3 regions of the Chishuiella sp. genome follow, and region 3 is predicted to be linked to each of the others. Evidence: riboswitches for the same ligand, from Rfam matches in the RefSeq annotation. Region 3 holds a riboswitch; each other region holds the start of a gene.

Region 1 (7,967 bases), 320 kb from region 3:
TGCTGAGCTAGGGTTTTGTCTGTAACCAATAAAATCAGGTCTTGGAACTAAATCTCCTTGTACATCAATAGAAGCAACTCTAGTACCATCAAAAACCATGTTATTAATCATTGCATAGTTATTAATATCAGAACCAAAAATACCAGCTCCAAGACGTACAATATCTGTTTTATTTTCGTTTAAATCCCAAGTAAATTGGAATCGAGGTTGTACTTGAAATGTTTTTAAAACATTATCAGTTCTTAATCCAAGTTCATCATAAACTAATTGATTAAAGTTTCCTTTATTAAAATAATGAGTATAATCTAATCTTAATCCACCTATTAATTCTAATCCAGGAGCAAGTTTAGTCTGTAATTGTCCATAAACACCAGTAGCAAGAATATTTTGTTTTACTCTATTGTCTTCATTTAGATATACTTCTCTTGCGTAACGGTAAGGAGTTAAATTATCAAAGTTATCTAAACCAGTAAAGTAATAACGACCATTCATTTCACTTCCGTAAAGGGAATTCATATGTGTATACATCATATCAAACCCAAAAGTGTAATTTATTTTTTCTGTATTCCAATATAAGTTATCAGTAATTTGAAAAACATGATTATAAAAATTTTCGGGAGAATAACGTTGTCCACCAATTTGTATGTTTGTAAATACATCCTTTCCGTTAACATTAGATTGTACTCGTTCTACAATTGCACGAGGAATATTTGATTTAGGTAATTGGCTATTAGGTGTAGATTCTTCTGAAGTGTACAAATGTTGAACTTTTAATTCATTTGTTAATTTAGAAGATAGTTTAGATCGTAAACTTGCCATTAAGCTATTATCAACAGAGTTTACATCACCATAAACTTCATATAAATTTATAGAAGTATTATCACCTAATCCAAGATTATTTCTATCATTTACGTAATTATTGCGAATTGTTAATAAATTACGATCATTAATTTGCCAATCTAATCTCAAAAATAATGCATCAGTTCCTCTTTTACGATCAAATTGGCCAAACTGTGGCGAATTAGCAACACCGTATTTTCTTCTTGAAATATCAACGAAACGATCAAGAGAAGATTGACTTAAATTATATCTTGCTTCATCTTGTTCATTTCTAAGGTCAGCTATAATTAATGGTGAAGAATGTGCTTGATGATCCCATGCAAAGAAATAATGAAGTTTATCTTTGATAATTGGTCCTCCTAGTGTAAAACCATATTGATAAGTAGAAAATTTAGAATCTCTTTTATTTGCATTAATATCATAAGGACTAGATAACCAGTCAGTACGACCAAACATAAATGCACTTCCTGATAAAGTATTTGTTCCTGATTTAGTAACAGTATTTATAGTTCCTCCACCGCTTCGGCCATAAGTAACATCATAAGCGTTTGTTACAACAGCAAACTCACGAACGGATTCCATAGAAATAGAATATGGTCCACCGTTTCTATTTGTAGCCCCACCAGAAGTTGGATTTTTTGCAGTCATACCATCTATAGTAAAGTTTGTAGACGATGCTAATTGACCAGATAAATTACTTCCAGAGCTTAATGGTGATAGATCGATTAATGAAGTGAAATTTCTTCCATTAACAGGTAATCTCTCAATGTCTTTTGCTGTAACAGACGTAGAAGAGCCTATATTTTTTATTGTATTTTTTAATGAATTTGCTCTAACTTCTACACCTTCAATTTCTATTATTTCAGGGGAAGAATTTAGGTTAAAATCAATTTTTATATCATCACCAAGATTTAATTGATATCCATCTTTTATTTCTTCTCCATATTCGTTAGAGATAGCAGTAATGGTATAAGGTCCACCTAAAGGTAATTGTTTAAAATAGAACTCACCTTTTTCATTAGTAAATGTGGAAGTTGTAAAACCTGTGGATTCGTTTTTCACTTGTACAGTTACAGTATGTATTCCATTCCCATTTTCGTTGAAGACTTTTCCAGAAATAGAAGCTTGTGTTCCTTGTCCGTATACACAAATTGTGGTGGCGGTTAATGCAGCTAAAGTTGTAAATTGTTTTATCATCTAGTTAATGTTTATGTGTTTAATTTGGATGTAAAACTAATTTTTGGATATAAACTGAATGTTAAGGAAAAATAAACGTTAAGTTATCGTATTGTTAAAATAGTTAATAAATAGTTAAATCAAAATAAATCTTTCTAATAATTTATATTAGTGATTTTTCATGTTAAAATATGTTTTTTATTAAAACTTAATAAAACAGAATAAAATTATGTATATTAATAAAAAACAGAATAAAATTATGTTTTGTATTGTTTTTTAATTATTTATAGAAAAATATGAATAAATTTAGTCTTTTTTATTTGGATAATACATTTTAAATGTAGTAGATTTGTGCCAACGAAATAGTTTATAAAATTTACAATTTATCAAGAAAAGTGGAGGGAAATGGCCCGATGAAACTTTAGCAACCTGATTACACATCAAGGTGCTAAATCCATCCTTAATAGGGGAGATGAATAAAAACAAAATTCAATCAATCAATAATAATTTTATTAAAATTGGTTCATCTGTTTTTATTTAGACAGTTGGATCATTTTTTTTATCTACTTGTCTTGATATCAAAAACATTTTACAATTTAAAGATATGGCAAAGTTAAACATTGGTTTATTTGGTTTTGGAGTAGTCGGTGAAGGAATTTACAAGGTTTTAGAGGATAAACCTCAAATAAATGCTACAATAAAAAAAATAGTTATAAAAGATATAGATAAACCACGTAACGCACCAAAAGAATTATTTTCTACAAACGCAGATGATATATTAGATGATGAAGATATAAATCTTGTAGTAGAACTTATATCTGAAGCTGATGCGGCGTATTCTATTATAAAAAAATCCTTTAGTAAAGGAAAACATGTTGTTAGTGCAAATAAAAAAGTAATAGCAGATCATCATAGAGAATTATTAGAATTACAAGAAAAAAATAATGTTTCTTTTCTTTATGAAGCTGCGGTTTGCGGTTCTGTTCCTATTATTAGAAATCTAGAAGAATATTTTGATAATGATTTGTTAAATTATGTATCTGGAATTGTAAACGGAACAACTAATTATATTTTAACTAAAATGGTCAATGAGAATGAATCTTATCAAAATGCATTAAAATCAGCACAAGAAAATGGTTTTGCTGAAGCTGATCCAACTGCAGATGTAGAAGGTTTTGATGCTGCGAGTAAGATATCTATAATAACTCTACATGCTTTTGGTAAAAAAATAAATGTAGATGATGTTATAAGAAAAGGAATTACATCTTTACAGATTCAAGATTTGAAATATGCTAAAGAAAAAGGTTATACAATAAAGTTAATTGCTAAATCTCAAATAATTCCAGAAACTAACGAAATAAATTCGACGGTTTTACCAACGTTTATTCCTTTGGATAAAACAATTGCATTAGTTAACAACGAATATAATGGTGTTTTGATTGGAAGTTCTTTATCTGATGAACAATTTCTTTATGGAAAAGGAGCAGGGAGATTTCCGACAGCGTCTGCAGTATTAAGTGATATATCTGCACTTAAATATGATTATAAATATTCTATAAGAAAGTACGAGAATTCAGAAAAAGGAAAATTTAATCAATCAGGAATTGTGAAAATTTATCTTGGTTCTTCAATAAAATTAGATGATTATTTTGCTGTTTTTCAAGAAGTCGAAGAACGATATGAGAGTAAAGATTATAATCATATTATAGGTTTGATTGATATAAATAAATTAAAAGATAATAATTTTATTCATAATCCTAACCTTTCTATAATTGCTTTTGAATAAATTTCGTGAACTAATAGCAGTTAATTTATAAATTAATTGCTATTAGTTTTTTATTGATTTATCTAAGTATAAAATTAAAAGTTTTCTAAATAATGAATTCTTTAAATTATATTTGTCTAATGAATTCATTAGTTGAAGAAAACTATTTAAAAGCTCTATTTCATTTATCTAAAAATGGTAAAGGAGAAGTTAATGTTAAGGATTTAAGTAAGCATTTGGAAATAAAAATGCCTACTGTAAATAGTATGATGAAAAAATTAGCTGAAAAAGATTTGGTCATTTATGAGTCATATAAGCCCTTACGTTTATCTGAAAAAGGAATAATAAAAGCATCTTTGATTGTTAGAAAACATAGATTAACAGAAATGTTTTTAGTTGAAAAAATGGGATTTGGCTGGGAGCAGGTTCATGAAGTTGCAGAACAGATTGAACATATCCAAAGCCCTTTATTTTTTGATAAAATGGATGAGATTTTAAATTATCCTAAAGTTGATCCTCATGGTTCTCCAATTCCTGATAAAGAAGGAAATTTTGAAATTGTAAACTATAAAAAATTAGCTGAATTTAAAAAAGGTGATGAGGTAGAAATTTGTGCTGTAATTTATTCTTCAGAAGATTTTTTGAAATATTTAAATTCTAAAGATATTCAGTTAAATGATAAAATAAAGATTTTGGATTTGGAAGAGTTTGATGGAACAATGACAGTTGAATTCTCTCAAAAAGAGAATAAAATTGAAACTTTTAGTAATCATGTTACATTAAGACTTTTAGCAAAATAAAATATTTGAACATTAAAAAGCCAAGCATTTAGCTTGGCTTTTTAATATTATTCAGCTTTACCTTTTATTCTAAAGATTTTTCTAGAACTAACAGGATCATTAGAAGTGATAGTTACAGATTTATTAAAATCTCCTTTTACTCCTCCAGTAGAATATTTTATTACAATATCACTAGATTTTCCTGGTTCAATTGGTGTTTTAGCATATTCTGGTATAGTACAACCACAAGATCCAACAACACTTTTTAGAATTAGAGGTTTGTCACCTGTATTAGTAACTTTCATTTTAGAAGTTACTTCTGTATTCAATTTCAAATTACCAAATTGAATTTCTTCTTTTTCTAAAGTAAGTGTTTGTGCAAAAAGTGATGATACTCCTAATACAAAAGCACCTAAAAACATAATTTTTTTCATAATGATAATAAATTGTCATATCAAATATATGAAATATATATATTTTAAAATAATTATCTATCAAATAGATTTCTTAATTAATGTTAAAAAATCTATTTATAAAAAGTAAGTACCTAAAGATTCTAAATAATATTTCTATTATGATATGTATTCTTGATAAGAATTGTTATTTTTGCAGAACTTTATTTTTTTAAGAAATTACAAATGGAAATCGCATCAAAATATACGCCTCAAGAAGTTGAAGGAAAATGGTATGAATACTGGATGGAGAAGAAATATTTTAAATCTACTCCAGACCAAAGAAAAGCTTATACAATTGTAATTCCTCCACCAAATGTCACAGGTGTTTTGCATATGGGGCATATGTTAAATAATACGATACAAGATGTTTTAATTCGTCGTGCTCGTATGAGAGGATATAATGCTTGTTGGGTACCAGGAACAGATCATGCATCTATTGCTACTGAAGCAAAAGTTGTTGCGAAATTAAAAGAAGAAGGTGTATCTAAATTTGACATTGGTAGAGAAAAATTTTTAGATCACGCTTGGGATTGGACTCATAAGCATGGTGGAATTATTTTAGATCAATTAAAGAAATTAGGAGCTTCTTGTGATTGGGATCGTACTAAATTTACGATGGATGCTGATTTATCAGAATCAGTACAACGAGTATTTATTGATCTTTATAACAAAGGCTTAATTTATCGTGGTTACCGTATGGTAAACTGGGATCCAGAGGCTAAAACTAATATTTCTGATGAAGAAGTTATTCATAAAGAAAAAAATGGAAAACTTTATCATTTAAAATACCAAGTTGTAGGTTCTGATAAATATATAGTTGTAGCAACAACTCGTCCAGAAACTATTTTTGGAGATTCTGCTGTATGTATTAATCCTAATGACGAACGTTATGAATGGTTAAAAGGACAAAAAGTAATTGTTCCTTTAGTTGGTAGAGAAGTTAATATCATCGAAGATGAATATGTTGATTTAGAATTCGGAACTGGTTGTTTAAAAGTTACTCCAGCTCATGATACGAATGATTATGAATTAGGTAAAAAACATAATTTAGAGTTCATAGATATTTTTACTGATGATGCTAAATTGAATGATCATGGATTACAATATGTAGGAATGGATCGTTTCAAAGTTCGTAAAGAAATCGAGAAAGAATTACAAGAAAAAGATTTACTTGAAAAAGTAGAAGATTATACGAATAAAGTAGGAACTTCTGAAAGAACAGGAGCTGTTATCGAACCAAAAATTTCGAATCAATGGTTTTTGAAAATGACAGATCTAGCAAAACCTGCTTTAGATAATGTAATGAACGATACAATTAAATTTCATCCAGCGAAATTTAAAAATACATATCGTAATTGGATGGAAAATGTAACGGATTGGAACATATCTCGTCAATTATGGTGGGGACACCAAATACCTGCATTTTTCTATGGGGATGGAAACGAAGATTTTGTTGTCGCATTAACAAAAGAAGAAGCTCTTCCTTTAGCACAAGAAAAAACAGGAAATCAAACCTTAACAATTGATGATTTACGTCAAGATGAAGATGCTTTAGATACTTGGTTTTCTTCATGGTTATGGCCAATCTCTGTTTTTAATGGAATTAATGAGCCAGAAAATGAAGAAATTAATTATTATTATCCTACACAAGATTTAGTTACTGGTCCAGATATTATCTTTTTCTGGGTAGCTCGTATGATTGTTGCTGGATACGAATATAGAGATCAATTACCTTTCGAAAATGTATATTTCACAGGAATTGTACGTGATAAACAAGGACGTAAAATGTCTAAATCATTAGGAAATTCACCAGATCCAATTGAATTGATGAATGAATATGGTGCAGATGCAACTCGTATGGGAATGTTATTAACTGCTCCTGCTGGAAATGATTTACCATTTGATGTTGATTTATGTTTACAAGGACGTAATTTTGCTAATAAAATATGGAATGCTTTCCGATTAATTAAAGGTTGGGAAGTAAAAGAAGATTTACAACAATCTTCAGCTCAAGCTAAAGCTGTTGAATGGTTTGAAAATAAATTCCAACAAACCTTAGCTGATATCGAACATAATTATGATCAATATCGTTTATCAGATTCATTAATGGCAATTTATAAATTAATTTGGGATGATTTCTGTTCATGGTATTTAGAAGCTATAAAACCAACATTTGGAGAACCAATTGATGCAAAAACTTATCATGCAACAATAGGTTATTTAGAAAATGTATTAAAAGTTTTACATCCATTTATGCCTTTCTTAACAGAAGAAATCTGGCAATTAATAGCTGATAGAAACGAAGACGAAGCTTTAATTATTTCTGAATATCCAAAATTAACTTCATTTGATGAGGTAATTATTAAAAACTTTGAAAATACCAAAGAAGCAACAACAGCTATTCGTGGTTTACGTTCAGAAAAAGGTATGTCACCAAAAGAAGCTTTAGAAGTTTTTGCTGATGTAAATGCTGCTTCAGAAATTTTTGTTGATGTATTTTCTAAGTTAGGAAATGTTTCTAATTTCAATACAGGAGATAAGCCAGAGAAAGGTTTTGCTTTCCGTGTAGGAACATTAGAATTTATGATTCCGATGTCTGATAATATTGATATAGAAGCGGAACGTGAAAAATTAGAAAAAGATTTGGCTTATAACCAAGGGTTTTTAAATTCGGTTCGTAAAAAATTATCAAATGAAAAGTTTGTTGCTGGAGCTCCAGAACAAGTTATAGCAAGCGAACGTAAGAAAGAAGCTGATGCATTAGAGAAAATTTCTCAAATAGAAGAACAATTAGCAGCTTTATAAAACAACAACAAATTACATTTAACATAATTAAAAAAGTCACTTTCATTTGAAAGTGACTTTTTTAATTAAAATTCCCTGATTTTATGAGTATTCTAATTCAAATTTGAATAAATATCGAATTAGAATCCATAAATTTGATAAATTTAA
Region 2 (7,967 bases), on a different contig from region 3:
TACAGGGAATGAATATCCTTTTTATGGTAATGTGCAAGAAATTATTGTTTTATCTAGTACTGTTGGAAATTCTATAAATCCAGCAGAATTACAAAAAGTATTATCTTATTTATCAATAAAATACGGAATCGGTTTAAGCTCTACACAAGAAAACTATGTAAATTCTAACAATGAAGTGATATGGGATGGCTCTACAAATAATTCATATCAAAATAATAGGTTTGGAATAGGGCGAGATGATAACAGTGGTTTATATCAAAAACAATCTACAAGTTATGATAAATCATTTGCAACTATATTCCTTGGTGATTTAGCTACTATAAATAATGACAATACATCTACCATTGATAATAATAATTTTTTGATTTTTGGTTCAAATGGATTAAATGGAACAGAAAATTTTGAATATAAGCAAGGAACCTCTTTCAACGAGAATACTATTTTATCTTCTGACGTAAATAAGAGACAACGAATTATTTTTAAAGCTCAAACATATGGAAAAACAAGCTTTAATGTAAATATAAAGTCTAATATTAGGGCTACTCATCTATTAGTTTCAACAAATGAAAATTTTTCTCCAACAACAACAAGAGTTTATACTCTAAACTCTGATAATATAGCTCAAAACATTCGAATAGACAATGGCAATTACATTACTTTTGCTCATTACTTAACAGCTCCTGGAGGTGTGGTAGATGGCTTAAGAGTATGGTTAAATGCCTCAGAGGAAAATCTTGACCTTACTGGAGATAAAATTGATGTTTGGAGGGATTTATCTAATTTTGGAAATGATTATTCTCATAGTGCTGTTACTGGTTCTGGTACAAAGCCTTCTATTGTTAGATGTGATCCTAAAATGAACTTTAACACAAGTATAAGGTTTGAAACAAATGATGCACTTGCAATTTCTTCTGGACCAATGTCTGTTAATGCACCTGATAACTTTACTTCTTTTGTTATGTATAATAGTTTTTCCAATACTTCAACAACTGGTGTATATACTCATGCTTTTGGAAATACTAATTTAAATGGAGGTGCAGGAGATCAAAAACCAGCTATGGGATTTACTCCTAGAAGAGCTAATGGAAGACTTTATGCCGCTGGAAGTGGGAATGATATCGATGGCTCAGGAGTAGAAGGTTACAGTCTTGGTAGTACGGCTTTAGAAATGATTCATACTCGTAAAGCCTCAGCTACTGGAGGAAGATATGTAAAATTTGATTTCGGAGGATTTGCAACTGAATTAAATACTCCAGGTACTTCTACATTTGGTAATAATTTCTTAATGGCAAGTGGTGGTATTATTGGTGGTGGATTTTATAATCCACGAAGATTTGATGGAATTATATCTGAAATTTTTTTTTATGAACGAGAATTAACAAACATTGAGCAAGATAAAATACGTTCTTTCTTAGCTATGAAATATGCTCTTACTTTAGATGAGGATAGAACTAATCCTACAAAAAATTATGATTATATTTTATCTGATGGAATTACAAAAGTGTGGCCAGGTAATTCAACTCCAACCTCTAATTATCATAATAGAGTTACAGGACTGGTAAGAGATGACAACCAAGGTTTAAATATACAACGATCAAAGTCAACTGAAGTCAATTCTTCAATTACTCTATTAACTAAAGGTACTGAAACATGTGGTATTAGTGGAGAAACTTTCGACAATTTAAATGCTCTTTTTATAGGTGATAATAATGGTAGTACAGCACAAATAGATTTAAGAGGAAATGAAGATATATGTGGCGAAATTGATTATTCATTAACTGGTCCATCTTCAAGAATTTGGCTTGCTCAAAATACAAATGCAAATAACACTTTACCTGTAAGTTCTAAAACAATTACATTAAAAGCAGGTGGTGATGATTTTCCTTTTAGTGGTTCGGGCTACGAAGTTTATTTATTAGTTGCTGATTCAGATTCAAAATTAAAAAATAATCAATGGGATCAGATTGTACCAATGACTTATATTGATGGAGAACATGTTGCAAATTATACTTTTACAGATCAATATACTTATTTTACATTTGGTGCTAAAAGTGCAGTTGGAGATTGCGAAACATGTAATTTCTCTGGAACAAAAAGTCTTGACTTTATAAGAACAAATTGGCCTACAAGAGGCGATAAAGGTCCTAAAACTTTTAACTTAGGAGATGATTTCAATGTAAATGTTCAATATATTGATAATAATAATCTTTCATCAACAAATTATCCAAGAACTTCATCATTAAAATCATTAAGAAATAGAAGATCCGGAACAGATGCTGTAACAACTAAAATTAATTTTACTAATGATGAAGGAACTACTATTAGTTCAGCAGCATCATTCGAAATATTTAATATTGACAGAGAGGCATATCGATTAAATAATGTACAAGTTATTGGTTATTGTAATGGAGTTGAAGTATATCCAAAATTAACCTATACTTATCCAAGAGAAGAAAGAAGTCGATATACAATTGGTACAGCTGGAAAAGCAAATGCTAAAGCTAGAGGTGTAAGATATAATGGTAATTCTGGGTATACAAACAAAAGAGGACGTATGTTTGTTGAATTTGAAAATACTGTACAAGAAATTCAAATAATTAATACTGTTACCCATTCATCTACTTCATCAGGAGCAATGCATTTAGGAATAGGACCTATTGAATTTTATTGCCCTGCTCCTTTACCTGAACCAAATGAAGATGGAATTATATTTACAAAACAAGGTACAACAGAAGTATTATTATGTGATGAAGTTGATTATTCTTTCCGTTTCGTAAATACAAATTGTGATACTAAAATTACAGATTTAACTGATGAATTACCAGAAGGTATGATATGGGTAAATGAATCTGTCTCTACAGAACTTGAAATAGATGGAGATATTACAGGATATGGAACTCGCACACTTAAATTAAATAATTTAAAAATTCCAGGAGGTGGAAGTTTATATACAGTTAGAGCCATAGCAATATTTGATGATTCTGCCACTGCAGGAGATTATAATAATCAAGCAAAATTAAGTTACGAAAACTCATCAGGAATTACAACTGAAATTTCTAGTATTGATCGTTTAACTGGAGAATCAGTTACAATTACATCTGCAGTAGATTCGGATAGACCAAAACGTGTGATAACGTCTATGTCTTTAAATAAAAAGTGTTTTGTACTTAATGATGAAATCGAAGTAACATTAAATATTAATAATCCTAATAGTTTTACTTTGTCTAATATTTTCTTAAACTTAGAATATGATAGCGAAGTGTTTACTTTAGTGAATAATAGTATTACAACTTCTAGCGGTCTAAATATTGGTACTAATACTGGAGATGATGGAAGTCTAGAATATGAGGATATTACTCTTCCTGCTGGAATAAGCACTATAACATTTAAAGTAAAAGCATCTAATGATATATCTAATTATGAAATTAATCCTGATACATTAAACCCTGTTGAATCAACTTTTAGTTATGATCTAACAAGTGAATCAGAAGATATTTGTTTAGGTTCATCTACAATTAATGCTAATGGTGAAACTGATTTAGATTATTGCTCATATTGTACTAAATCTCCAACCGGCGGCACGACAATTGATTCTAATACAGGTATTTCTACATTAAAAAGTCAATTTAGTAATTGGCCAGAAAATGTTCCAAATGGATTCTTAGTTCTCGAATCTGGTAAAAAAGGCATGGTCTTAACAAGAACAACCCCTACAGCTATTGGAGCAAATAATTGGGTAAAAGGAATGATTATATTTGATATTAGTGATGATAAAAAATGTATCAGTATATACAATGGTAGTACATGGAATTGTATTCAAAAATCTTGTAATGAATAAAATTTTAAACATGAAAAAATTTATTATATTATGTCTTATTTTGAGCACAAACTTACTTTATGCTCAAGTATCAATAGGTAAAAATCAAGTTGATGGAGCTGGAATACTTGATTTTGGAAATGAAAAAAAAGGAATTATTTTACCTATAGCAGATATAGAAACTACAACTAACTATACAAATGGGACTCTTTTAATTGATAAAAATGATTTAAAAGTAAAAGTTTTCCAAAACAACGAATGGTTAGAACTTAGTGATGAAGGAAGTTTTGATGCGCAAAAAGATGAAAACAATAATGATATAAGTACCTCAGCAAATATTAATACAACTGAGGAAATTGGTAAAGGTGTAATTATAGGTGCTGAAAGTAGTGAAGCAGAAGGTGTTTTAATACTAGAATCTACTGATAAAGCTTTAATACTTCCAAAAGTATTTAGACCTCATGAAAATATCTTGTCACCTGTAGCTGGTACTATTTGCTATGATACAGAAAGTGACTCATTTGCTGTATTCGATGGTAAAGTTTGGAATTATTGGAAATAAATAATAACATAAAAAAGCTACATTCAGTATATGAATTGTAGCTTTTTTTAAAAATAATAGACCTAGTTTAATCAACTAGGTCTATTATTTTTTAAAGCATATTCTGCTCTTTTAATGGCTTCTTTTTCTTTCCAATCCATGTATTTACCTTTAAAATTTTTCTTCATAAAATTATCAAAGTTTCTTTGTACCACAAGGTTCCATAAAGAATGTGTTTTTACAGCCCAAGATTTATCCCATGCTCTTAAAGAAATTGAAAAGCTTCCATCAAGGTATTTCATCCAATGCCACCAACCTGTTGGCATAAATAATGTATCACCATGCTCTAAAAAACATTCAATACCTTCTACTCCATCTAAAGCAGGAAATTTATCAAAATCGGGATGTTCAATACTATAATCCTCTAAAGAATAAGTTGCATATGGCAATTTATAAAGTCTTTCCTTCCATTTATATTCAAAAAGCAAAACATGTTTTCTTCCATTAAAATGTGTATGAAAAATATGTGGCATATCTATATCAAAATGAAGAAATGTCTCAGAACCCTCTCCTCCAAAAAACAAACTAGGATATTTATCTAAAAAACCTCCCATAAGTTCCTTAGGAAAAACATAATCATCTAACAACTTCGGAGCATGTTTTATTGGGTCAAAGAAAAAAATTCTCAAATCTGTTGGTTCATTTTCTATAAGATCTATATAATCTGAAAATTTCATTTCTGTAACTGGAGCATTAATAGGTGCTGCTGGATCAGCTTTAGAACTATCATATAAAGGAAGTGTTATATCTCCAACAGCTTCTTTCATATAATCAAAAGTCCATTTTTTATAAGCGGGCCAATTCTTCGACATGTTCTTTATAACTACAGGCTGACGTGTTTTTAAATATTTTTCTGTAAATTCTTCCTTAGTTATGTTATCAACAACATCAATAGGTTTTAATTTTAGTCCCATTTATTATCTATTTATATGAATAAAAATATTAAATTTTATTCATTATTACCCTATAAAATTATAGTTGTTTCATTATTGTTTTAAAATAGAAGTATCAAACTATTAATCAATTCTATTTTTGTTAAATACTTAAACTCTACAAAAATAATAGAGATTTATTTTTTCTTTTCATTTTATTAACATTATCTTTGCTGTCCTTATCAAGAAAGGTGGAGGGATTGGCCCTTTGAAACCTTAGCAACCAATAAATTATGATAAAAAGGTGCTAAATCCAACCCAAATAAAAGGGAAAGATGAGAACAAAAGAATTTAACTTTTATTCTACTTTTTTATGTTGGTTTCTTGATATTTTTTATTAAAATAAACATGAAAAAAAACAAATTTTTACTTACAACTCTAGCTATACTAGGCACATCTTTTGCTCTTGCCCAAGACGTTAAAGAAGACGAAACAAATTTGAACGAAGTTGTTCTAATTGGTGGCCGTACTTCTGAAAGAACTGTAGTAAATTCTCCTGTGCCTGTCGATGTAATAGATGTAGAAAAATTAAAAACATCATCACCTCAGTTATCTGTAAATGATATTTTGAATTATGTTATTCCATCTTTCAATTCAGTTCGCCAATCAGCTTCAGATGGTACAGAACATATAGATCCTGTAACATTAAGAGGAATGGGGCCAGATCAAGTTTTAGTTCTTATTAATGGAAAAAGAAGACATTCAACTTCATTAGTAAACTATCAAAATACTGTAGGAAATGGTTCTGTAGGTACCGATTTAGGAGCTATCCCTGTTTCTGCTATTGAGAAAATAGAAGTACTTCGTGATGGTGCAGCGGCACAATATGGTTCTGATGCTATAGCTGGTGTGGTAAATATTGTTTTAAAATCTAAACCAGGAGGTGATGCATCCTTTACGTATGGACAAACATCTAGAAATGATGGACAAACTTATAATTTTAATGGTAGCTATGGGACTAAATTAGGTAAAGAAGGTTCTATTGTATTCTCAGCTGTAATTAGTGATCGTAAAAAAACAAATCGTTCTAAAAATAATAATTTAGATATATATGGTGATAATTTTGCATACGATTTTGCTGATGATCCTACTGCTGCAAGAGCTGCAGATGATGCAATTTTATCAGAAAGAGGATTAACTAGAAATGATTTCAGATTCCAAATTGGTGATGCGGCAATAAAAAATCAACAATTTTTTGTTAATGCAGAAACTAAATTAACAGACAAATTAGAATTTTATACATTTGGTGGAGTAAGCTTACGCCAAGGTCAAGGTTTTGGTTTTCGTCGTTTACCAAGTGATCTAAATGCAGAGTCTCTAAAAGTTTATCCAAATGGTTTTCAAGCAACAATAAAATCAAATATCAACGATTATTCTAACTCAACAGGATTACGTTATTCTTTTAATGGTTGGAAAGTTGATTTGAGTAACACATTAGGTGTAAATTCTTTTAAATATGACGTTATTAATTCTATCAATCAATCTTTAGGAACAGATTCACCTACTAATTTTTATGCAGGAAAACATCAGTTTTTACAAGATGTTGTGAATTTAGATTTTTCTAAAAAAATCAATCATTTTTTTAATTTAGCCTTTGGAGGAGAATACCGCTACGAACAATATCAAATTGGAGCTGGTGACGAGGCTTCATACGTAGGTTCTGGTTCGGAAACTTTTGGTGGTTTCAGACCTTCAAGTGTTATAAAAGCAGATAGACAATCTGTTGCTGCCTATGCAGATGGAGAATTTAAATTCGGAAATTTTTCTGCTGATATTGCTGGACGTTTCGAAAACTATTCTGATGTAGGAAATACCGTTAATGGAAAATTAGCATTACGCTACGAATATGCCAAAGGTTTTTCTGTTCGAGGAGCAATTTCTACAGGATTTAGAGCACCATCTTTACAACAAAAATATTTTAGTAATGCTTACACAGATTTCTATTTAGATGATGGAGTTCAAAAACTTGGTACAAAAGGAATTATTAGAAATGATTCTGATTTATCTCGTGAACTAGGTTTAGATAAATTAAAACAAGAGAAATCTGTTAATGCAAGTTTAGGATTAACATTTAGACCTATTTCTAAATTATTCATAACTCTTGATGGATATTATATCAAAGTAAAAGACCGAATTGTATTAACGTCTGATATTGTAGATCCTGCTTTTGAAAAATATGGAATTGTTTCTGGAAGAATTTTTACAAATGCTATTGACACAGAAACGAAAGGTTTGGATTTAGTTATATCTTATGATACACGATTAGGTAGAGGTAAATTAAATGCAAGTTTATCTGGGAATTTGAATGAAACAAAAATTGTAGATTATCATTTTCCTAAAACATTAACTATTCCAAGACAACAATTTTTTGGACCTGACCAAGTAAATATTATTGAATCTTTAAGCCCTAAAACTAAAGCTACTTTAGCTTTAAACTATGCCATTTCAGGTTTTAATTTTATGGTTCGTAATACATACTTTGGAAAAGTTGAAAGAAATGGATATCCTTATGGAAGTATTCAGCAACACACAGGAAAAGTTGTTACAGATGCTTCTATTGGATATGATATTACAAAATATTTTAATTTTACAATCGGAGCGAATAATCTATTCGATA
Region 3 (7,967 bases):
TGCTAGTTTTAAATAAAAAGGCCATTTATTAATGACTTCCATAGTAAAATTGATTTGTGTTTATAGATAAAATTATTATTACAGTAATTTAATAATAAAATTCGTTAATACAAATATATCAAAAAACCCAACATTTATTTATCAAAAAAATATTGGGTTGATCAAATTTTTTATTTTAGATTTTTTTTTAAAAAACAGCTTCAGCAATTCGTTTTGTATTTGCCGAATTACTCATCGTATAAAAATGTAAACTAGGAATGCCAAAGTCAATTAATTCTTTACATTGATTAATACACCATTCCATTCCAACTTCTTTTATCGCTTCCTTTGTTTTAGCTTTCATTACTTCTGTAGATAAATCTTCAGGTAAATCAAGATAAAAATGTTGAGGTATAGATGTTAATTGATTTAATATTGTTAAAGGCTTTATCCCTGGTATTATAGGAACATTAATATCCATTTCTCTACATTTTTTTACAAAATCAAAATATTTCTGATTATCAAAAAACATCTGTGTTACAATATATTCAGCTCCTAATTCTACTTTCTTTTTTAAATAATGCATATCCATTGCCAAATTTGGAGATTCAAAATGTTTCTCTGGATAACCAGCAACACCAATACAAAAATCCATTTTATGAGGTTCCTGTAAATCTTCATCCAAATATTTTCCTTTATTCAAATCACTCACTTGCTCTATAAGCTCAGAAGCATAAGCATGTCCATCAATTTTAGGAACAAATGTTTTTTCAGATTTTATAGGGTCACCACGAAGAGCCAAAACATTGTCAATTCCTAAGAAATTAAAATCTATCAAAGCATCTTCTGTGTCTTCTTTTGTAAATCCTCCACAAATCAAATGAGGGATCGCATCTATTTTGTAATGATTTTGTATTGCTGCACAAATGGCAACTGTTCCAGGTCGTTTTCTTACCTGATATCTTTTCAATAAACCTTTTTCTCTTTCCTTATAAATAAATTCTTCTCTATGGTAAGTAACGTCTATAAAAGCAGGTTTTAATTCCACTAAAGGATCCAATGTTTTAAAGGTACAATTTACATCTTGCCCTTTCAAAGGAGGTAAAATTTCTATGGAAAATAATGTTTTTCCATTTGCACGTTTTATATGTTCAGTAACTTTCATTAATTTATTTTTCGTTTAATAAAGTTCAAATTTCATTTTGAGAACTTTTATTTTTTTTATTTGGGCGACCGGGCTGGCTTTCCGTTACAATCTTTTTCTAAGAAAAAAGGATTTCCACTTCAATCCCTGTCGCATTTATTATCTGTTTTATTTATTATTTTTCAAATGAATAAAACACTTTATTTAACTTTCTCTAAAATTTAATCAGCCAAATTCGGTGCTAACCAACGTTCAGCTAAATCAACAGGAATATTTTTTCGTTTTGCAAAATCTTCTATCTGATCCATCTTTATTTTTCCAACCCCAAAATATTTAGCTTGTGGATTTCCAAAATAATAACCAGAAACCGAAGAGACAGGATACATAGCCAAAGAACTTGTTAAATGAATATCAATATTATTTTCAACATCCAAAATCTTGAAAATAGTTTCTTTTTCTAAATGATCTGGACAAGCAGGATATCCAGGAGCAGGACGAATTCCTTTATACTTTTCTGCAATCAATTCGGTATTCGACAATGTTTCATCTTTTGCATATCCCCATGCTTCAGTTCTTACGTATTTATGTAAATATTCTGCATAAGCTTCAGCTAATCTATCAGCAATAGCTTTTACCATAATCGAATTATAATCATCTAGATTGTCTTGATATTCTTTAGCAAAATCTTCTATTTCCGTTCCTGCTGTAACAGCAAAGGCACCAATATAATCTTGTATTCCAGAATCTTTTTCAGCAATAAAATCTGCAATCGATAGGTTAGGAGCGTTTTTAGATTTTTTAGCTTGTTGACGAATCGTGTAGAAATTATCTATTTTGTTGTCATTTTCATCTAGTAATTCTATTGTATCATCATTAACAGTATTTGCTTTGAATAGTCCAAAAATACCTTTTGGTTTTGCAAGATTTTCTTGTTCAATTCTATTTAGCATTGCCAATGCATCAACATACAATTCTTTTGCATTTTCTCCTACAACTTCATCTTCTAATATTGCAGGAAATTTTCCATGTAAATCCCATGTTTTGAAAAAAGGAGTCCAATCAATAAACTCTTTTAGATCAGACACATCTGCATGATGAGTGTAAACACCCAATTGATTTGGTTTAAAAGGTTTATTTTCTTTAAAATCAACTCTTAATTTATTTTTTCTAGCATCTTCAATGGATAAATATTCTTTTGAAACTGCTCTGTTTAAAAAGCCTTCTCTAATTTTTGTGTATTCAGCTTCAGTTTCTGAAAATAATTCATGTTGTTGCTCTCCTAATAATTTAGTACATACAGTAACAGAACGAGAAGCATCTAAAACATGAATAGCTTTATCATATTCAGGTGCTATTTTAACAGCTGTATGTGCTTTAGAAGTAGTTGCTCCACCAATCATTAAAGGAATATCAAAATTAAGTCGTTTCATTTCTTTGGCAACATGTACCATTTCGTCTAGGGAAGGAGTTATTAAGCCAGAAAGTCCAATGACATCAACTTTTTGTTTTTTAGCTTCTTCAAGAATAGTTTCGCAAGAAACCATCACACCAAGATCTATCATTTCGAAACCATTACAACTCAAAACAACTGAAACAATATTTTTACCAATATCGTGCACATCACCTTTTACAGTAGCGATTAAAATTTTAGCAGGTTCTTTATCCGATTTATTTCTAAGTTTTTCTTCTTCCAAATAAGGAGTTAAATATGCCACAGCTTTTTTCATTACACGAGCAGATTTTACAACTTGTGGTAAAAACATTTTTCCGCTTCCAAATAAGTCACCAACGACATTCATTCCATCCATCAAAGGACCTTCAATTACTCGTAATGGTGATTCTATTTTTTCTAAAGCCTCAGCCGTATCTTGGTCAATAAATTCAGTAATACCTTTTACTAAAGCTATCTCTATTCGCTTTTCTAAAGGTAATTCTCGCCAAGCATCATCTTTTTTCTTTTCTTTTGTAATACCTTTTAATCCTTCGGCAAAGTCAATTAAACGCTCTGTAGCATCATCTCGTCTATCTAAAAGGACATCTTCTACATGTTCTAGTAAATCTTTTGGAATATCATCATAAATCTCAATCATTTCGGGATTTACAATTCCCATATCCATTCCATTTTTTATGGCATGATATAGAAAAACAGTGTGCATTGCTTCACGAACAGCATTGTTTCCTCTAAAAGAAAACGAAACATTCGAAACACCACCAGAAACCATTGCATGAGGTAAATTTTCTTTGATCCATTTTGTCGCATTAAAAAAGTCGATTGCATTTCTACGATGTTCTTCCATTCCTGTTGCAACAGGAAATATATTAATATCAAATATTATATTTCTTGGGTTGAATTTTACTTCATTAACCAAGATATAATAAGATCGTTTTACAATTTCTATTCTACGTTCGTAGTTGTCAGCTTGTCCTTTTTCATCAAAAGCCATAATAATAGCAGCTGCACCATAACGTTTTATTTTTTTTGCATGTTCTATGAAAAGTTGTTCTCCTTCTTTCAGAGAAATAGAATTCACAATTGCTTTTCCTTGAACATTTTTTAAACCAGCTTCTATAATTTCCCATTTAGAAGAATCTATCATAATAGGAACTCTAGAAATATCTGGTTCAGAGGCAACTAATCGTAAATATTTAACCATAGAAGCAACACCATCAATCATTCCCTCATCCATGTTGATATCAATGACTTGTGCACCACCTTCAACCTGGTCGCGAGCAACTTGAAGTGCTTCTTCAAATTTTTCTTCTTTTATTAATCGTAAAAAACGTTTAGAACCTGTTACGTTTGTACGCTCTCCAACATTTACAAAATTGGAATTTTCTCGAATAATTAGTGGTTCTAATCCAGAAAGTTGAATTTTTATACCTGACATCGTTCATCTATTTTTCTTGGTTCATATTGTTTTGCTAAATCAGCCATCAGTTTTATATGATTAGGAGTTGAACCACAACAACCTCCAATTATATTCACTAATTTTTTGTCTAAAAAAGGACGTATATTATCTAGCATCATTTCTGCTGTCTCATCATATCCACCAAATGCATTTGGTAATCCTGCATTTGGATAGGCGCTTACATAGAAAGGAGCTTTTTCTGCAAGAACTTCTAAATAAGGAATTAAATCTGATGCTCCTAAAGCACAATTTAGTCCAATAGAAAGTAAATCGATATGTTCTAATGAAATAAGAAATGCTTCTGTTGTTTGTCCAGATAATGTACGACCAGATTTATCTGTTATTGTTCCAGAAGCCATTAATGGTACATTTATTCCTGTTTCATCAATAGCATCTTGTATTCCAAAAAATGCAGCTTTGGCATTTAAAGTATCAAAAATAGTTTCTACAAGTAAGGCGTCAGCACCAGCTTCTAGCATTGTTTTAGCTTGTCGATAATAAACATTGGCTAATGTATCAAAGTCTATATCTCTATAACTAGGATCGTTAACTTGTGGAGATATAGATGCAGTTTTATTCGTAGGACCTAGTGAGCCAACAACAAAACGAGGTTTATCAGGTGTAGAATATTCTATACAAGCTTCTTTTGCTAAACGTACTGCTTCATAGTTTAATTCATCAACTAAATCAACCATGTCATAATCAACCATAGAAATTATATTAGCATTGAATGTGTTAGTTTCTAACAAATCAGCACCAGCTTCTAAATATTCTCTATGAATGTCTTTTATTATTTTTGGTTGTGTAAGAACCAATAAATCATTATTTCCTTTTAGCGAAGTATGAAAATCCTTAAATCTTTCTCCTCTGTAATCTTCTTCTTGTAAATTGTGCTTTTGTATCATAGTTCCCATAGCACCATCAAGAATAACAATTCGTTCTTTTAATATATCGTTTAATGTCATTTTGTATAAAAATTTGACTGTATAACGAAAGTGGAAGTTGTTCTCATATTTCTTCATATTTCTCTTTTTAAAAAAGAGTAGGATGTAGCACCCAACTTACTTTGGGTTGCTAAGATTTCATAGGGCCTATTCCCTCAATCTTTCGTCATAAAGCGTTATGCAAAATTATTTATTCTATTTATAATAAAAAAATGATAATCAGTGAAATGAAGAATTATTTATAAGACAAAAAACTAAGTTAATAATACATCTTAATTCAATTGATTTTTAATTTATAATTTGTCTCAGTTTAGAATTTTATTCTAAATATCGATTGTTTTTTAGAAAAAGTATTTTTAATTAATTTTATTTAAATTTTTATAGTTGTTATTGCCTTAATTTTAAAAGGTATAAAATTATTTTAGAATGGTTTTACCATTGAATATATTGATAAGAGAATCTAAATTCTCCATTTCTAAAAGATTCATGAGGAATTGTTTTGTTTACAGCAATCCAGATCTATCAGTAGCTATTACAAAATAATTTGTACTCATGGTTATAGTTTGATATGACCCATTTGCAGTTGTAGAATATCTTACACCAAGTTCCTCTTTGTTATTGTGTGGTTTAAATGCTAAGTATCCTTTTAGGTCTGTGTCTAAAGCTCTTGAAGCTAGTGTGTTTACAGGCAACTCAGCTCTTGCTGAAATAGTCCAGAATTCACACCAATAAGGTCCAGGAGGTATACCATATTTTTTTGCAATATCAGGTTTGAAAACAAAAGAATAATAACCTTTTTTATTAGCAGGATTTTTAGTGATAGTTCTTGTGCCCAAGGTTTGAAAAATTGGTCTATTATCCCAAGGGCTAGTATTAATTTCAAGAGGCTTTAATCTGATATTTTCATTAGTAGTTATAAAATTTTGGTTTAAGTCATTTAGAATTTTAGAATTTTCTTCAGATTCTTTTAACAATTTTTCATATGATAGAACACTAGAATCGGTGTCATCATCACTACTACAACTAAAAGTAAAAGAACAGATAGAAGCACAAGATAGTAATAATATAATTTTTTTCATTTGGTAGTATTTTGTTTAAGATAAGTATTTTTAATTAAAAATTTAAACAAAATTGTATTTTCTTGTAAAATATTATAAAACAATAACTTATAATAACTTAGTTATGAAGATGAAAATTTTTTAGCTTTTTTGGATATTGATCTATAAATAAAGGTCATTTACCTATAATACCTAAAATTGATGTGTTAGATTTTGATGAATTAGAGGATTCTTTACTGTTGAAATTAACTTTACTTTCTAAAAAAATATTAATTCAATTGAAAAAAGAATATAATTTAGATGGATATACAATTATGCAAAATGGAGGAGATTTTAATGATATAGGGCATTTACATGTTCACTTATTTCCTAGATATCATAATGATGGTTTTGATTGGGTTTATAGAAAAGAATAAAAAAAAAGTTTTATTTTCGATTACATTTCAAAAATCCAAATAGCTTCCTATGAAGAAATTTTTTAAAAAGACAATTATTTATTTCCTACTTCTACTATTAGTGGTTGTTCTTTTTAGTTTTTATGCTAATTATAAAATAGAGAAATCGACAAAAGATTTTGTTACATATAATGTAAATGAATTGCCAGAAACAAAAGTTGCTTTGGTTCTAGGTACAGCACCTAATTTGGTTAATGGTTACCAAAATTATTATTTTACTTATAGAATTATTGCTGCCGATGAGCTATACAAATCAGGTAAAGTGACTCATTTTATTTTAAGTGGAGATCATGGACGAAAAGATTATAATGAGCCAGAAACAATGAAAAAAGCATTAATAGAAAAAGGTATTCCAGAGAATGTTATTTATTTAGATTATGCTGGTTTTAGAACGTTAGATTCAATGATTCGCGCAAAAGAAATATTTGGACAATCAAAATTTATAGTTGTTTCTCAGAAATTTCATAATCAACGAGCTATATTTATTGGTAAACAAAATGGGATTGATGCTTATGGGTATAATGCTAAAGATGTTAATAAACAAGCAGGATTAAAAACAAATGTAAGAGAGTTTTTCGCTAGAACAAAAGTTTTTATTGATAATTGGTTTGGTATACAGCCAAAATTTTTAGGAAAGAAGATAAAAATTAATTGAATATGTAATAAAAAAAGAACTTCATTTGAAGTTCTTTTTTTATTATTATAATGTTTTAATCATTTCGTATTGATTATCATACATAGATAATCCAAGAGATTTGATGAAATTGTTCGTAGTCAATTCATTTTCATCAATATTTATCATTTTGATTTCTTTATTTTTTAAATCACTAAATAGAATAGAAGCTAAGTATCTATTTCTATATTCATGATGAACACCAAATTCATAAATACGAGTATTCTTTTTATTAATGATTTTGTAAGCAACTAAATTATTACCTTCAAAAATACCTGTAATTAAACAATCATCAATGATATTTTTAATACTTTGGATATCATTTTTCCATGTAGGTTTTATATCCCAAAAGTTTTCTGTAATTAAATTTAAATCTGAAAAAGTCTTAATTTCATGTAATGGGTTTACAACTAAAATTGGAATACCTTTGTAACTATTAAGAGTTCTAGTTTTTACAAAACCACATGTTTCATATGCTTTTATTGCAAAATCATTTTTAGTGTTCACATCTAAATAAATACTTTTTACATTTATAGCCTTTAATTCAGAAAAACTATAATCAAGCATTTGTTGTGTTATTCTATTTCCTCTAAATTCAGGTGACACACCAGTTCCACCAATATAACTTACTTTTTGATTGTTTTGAATTCTTATTCCATATAATAAAAATCCAACTAAAACATCATCTATAAAAGCACCAATAGAAAATTCTAAATCAATGTCTTCCATCTTCAGTTTTTTCTGAAATTGATCTACATTTAGATGAATTGGTATATAGTAATTCTTATAGGACAAATTGTATAAT

Evidence for each region. Region 3 has a riboswitch for S-adenosylmethionine ahead of RT575_RS01690 (homocysteine S-methyltransferase family protein). Riboswitches for the same ligand answer to the same signal wherever they lie in the genome.
Region 1: it holds a riboswitch for S-adenosylmethionine, as region 3 does, so the genes downstream of both, RT575_RS00350 (homoserine dehydrogenase) here and RT575_RS01690 (homocysteine S-methyltransferase family protein) in region 3, are expected to answer to the same signal.
Region 2: it holds a riboswitch for S-adenosylmethionine, as region 3 does, so the genes downstream of both, RT575_RS10325 (TonB-dependent receptor) here and RT575_RS01690 (homocysteine S-methyltransferase family protein) in region 3, are expected to answer to the same signal.

What each region holds. Positions count from the first base shown of each region.
Region 1 is NZ_DAMCLZ010000001.1:69,672-77,638, forward strand. Features, by position in the region: gene RT575_RS00345 (carboxypeptidase regulatory-like domain-containing protein) at 1-2,037, opposite strand, end outside; SAM riboswitch class I at 2,397-2,495, shown strand; gene RT575_RS00350 (homoserine dehydrogenase) at 2,621-3,802, shown strand; gene RT575_RS00355 (metal-dependent transcriptional regulator) at 3,922-4,581, shown strand; gene RT575_RS00360 (DUF1573 domain-containing protein) at 4,629-4,994, opposite strand; gene RT575_RS00365 (valine--tRNA ligase) at 5,199-7,820, shown strand.
Region 2 is NZ_DAMCLZ010000009.1:22,519-30,485, forward strand. Features, by position in the region: gene RT575_RS10310 (hypothetical protein) at 1-3,838, shown strand, start outside; gene RT575_RS10315 (hypothetical protein) at 3,849-4,379, shown strand; gene RT575_RS10320 (cupin-like domain-containing protein) at 4,451-5,332, opposite strand; SAM riboswitch class I at 5,527-5,632, shown strand; gene RT575_RS10325 (TonB-dependent receptor) at 5,699-7,967, shown strand, end outside.
Region 3 is NZ_DAMCLZ010000001.1:386,387-394,353, forward strand. Features, by position in the region: gene RT575_RS01675 (AI-2E family transporter) at 1-42, opposite strand, end outside; gene metF (methylenetetrahydrofolate reductase [NAD(P)H]) at 188-1,144, opposite strand; gene metH (methionine synthase) at 1,345-4,011, opposite strand; gene RT575_RS01690 (homocysteine S-methyltransferase family protein) at 3,999-4,997, opposite strand; SAM riboswitch class I at 5,048-5,151, opposite strand; gene RT575_RS01695 (hypothetical protein) at 5,480-6,055, opposite strand; gene RT575_RS01700 (HIT domain-containing protein) at 6,199-6,450, shown strand; gene RT575_RS01705 (ElyC/SanA/YdcF family protein) at 6,500-7,144, shown strand; gene RT575_RS01710 (GNAT family N-acetyltransferase) at 7,190-7,967, opposite strand, start outside.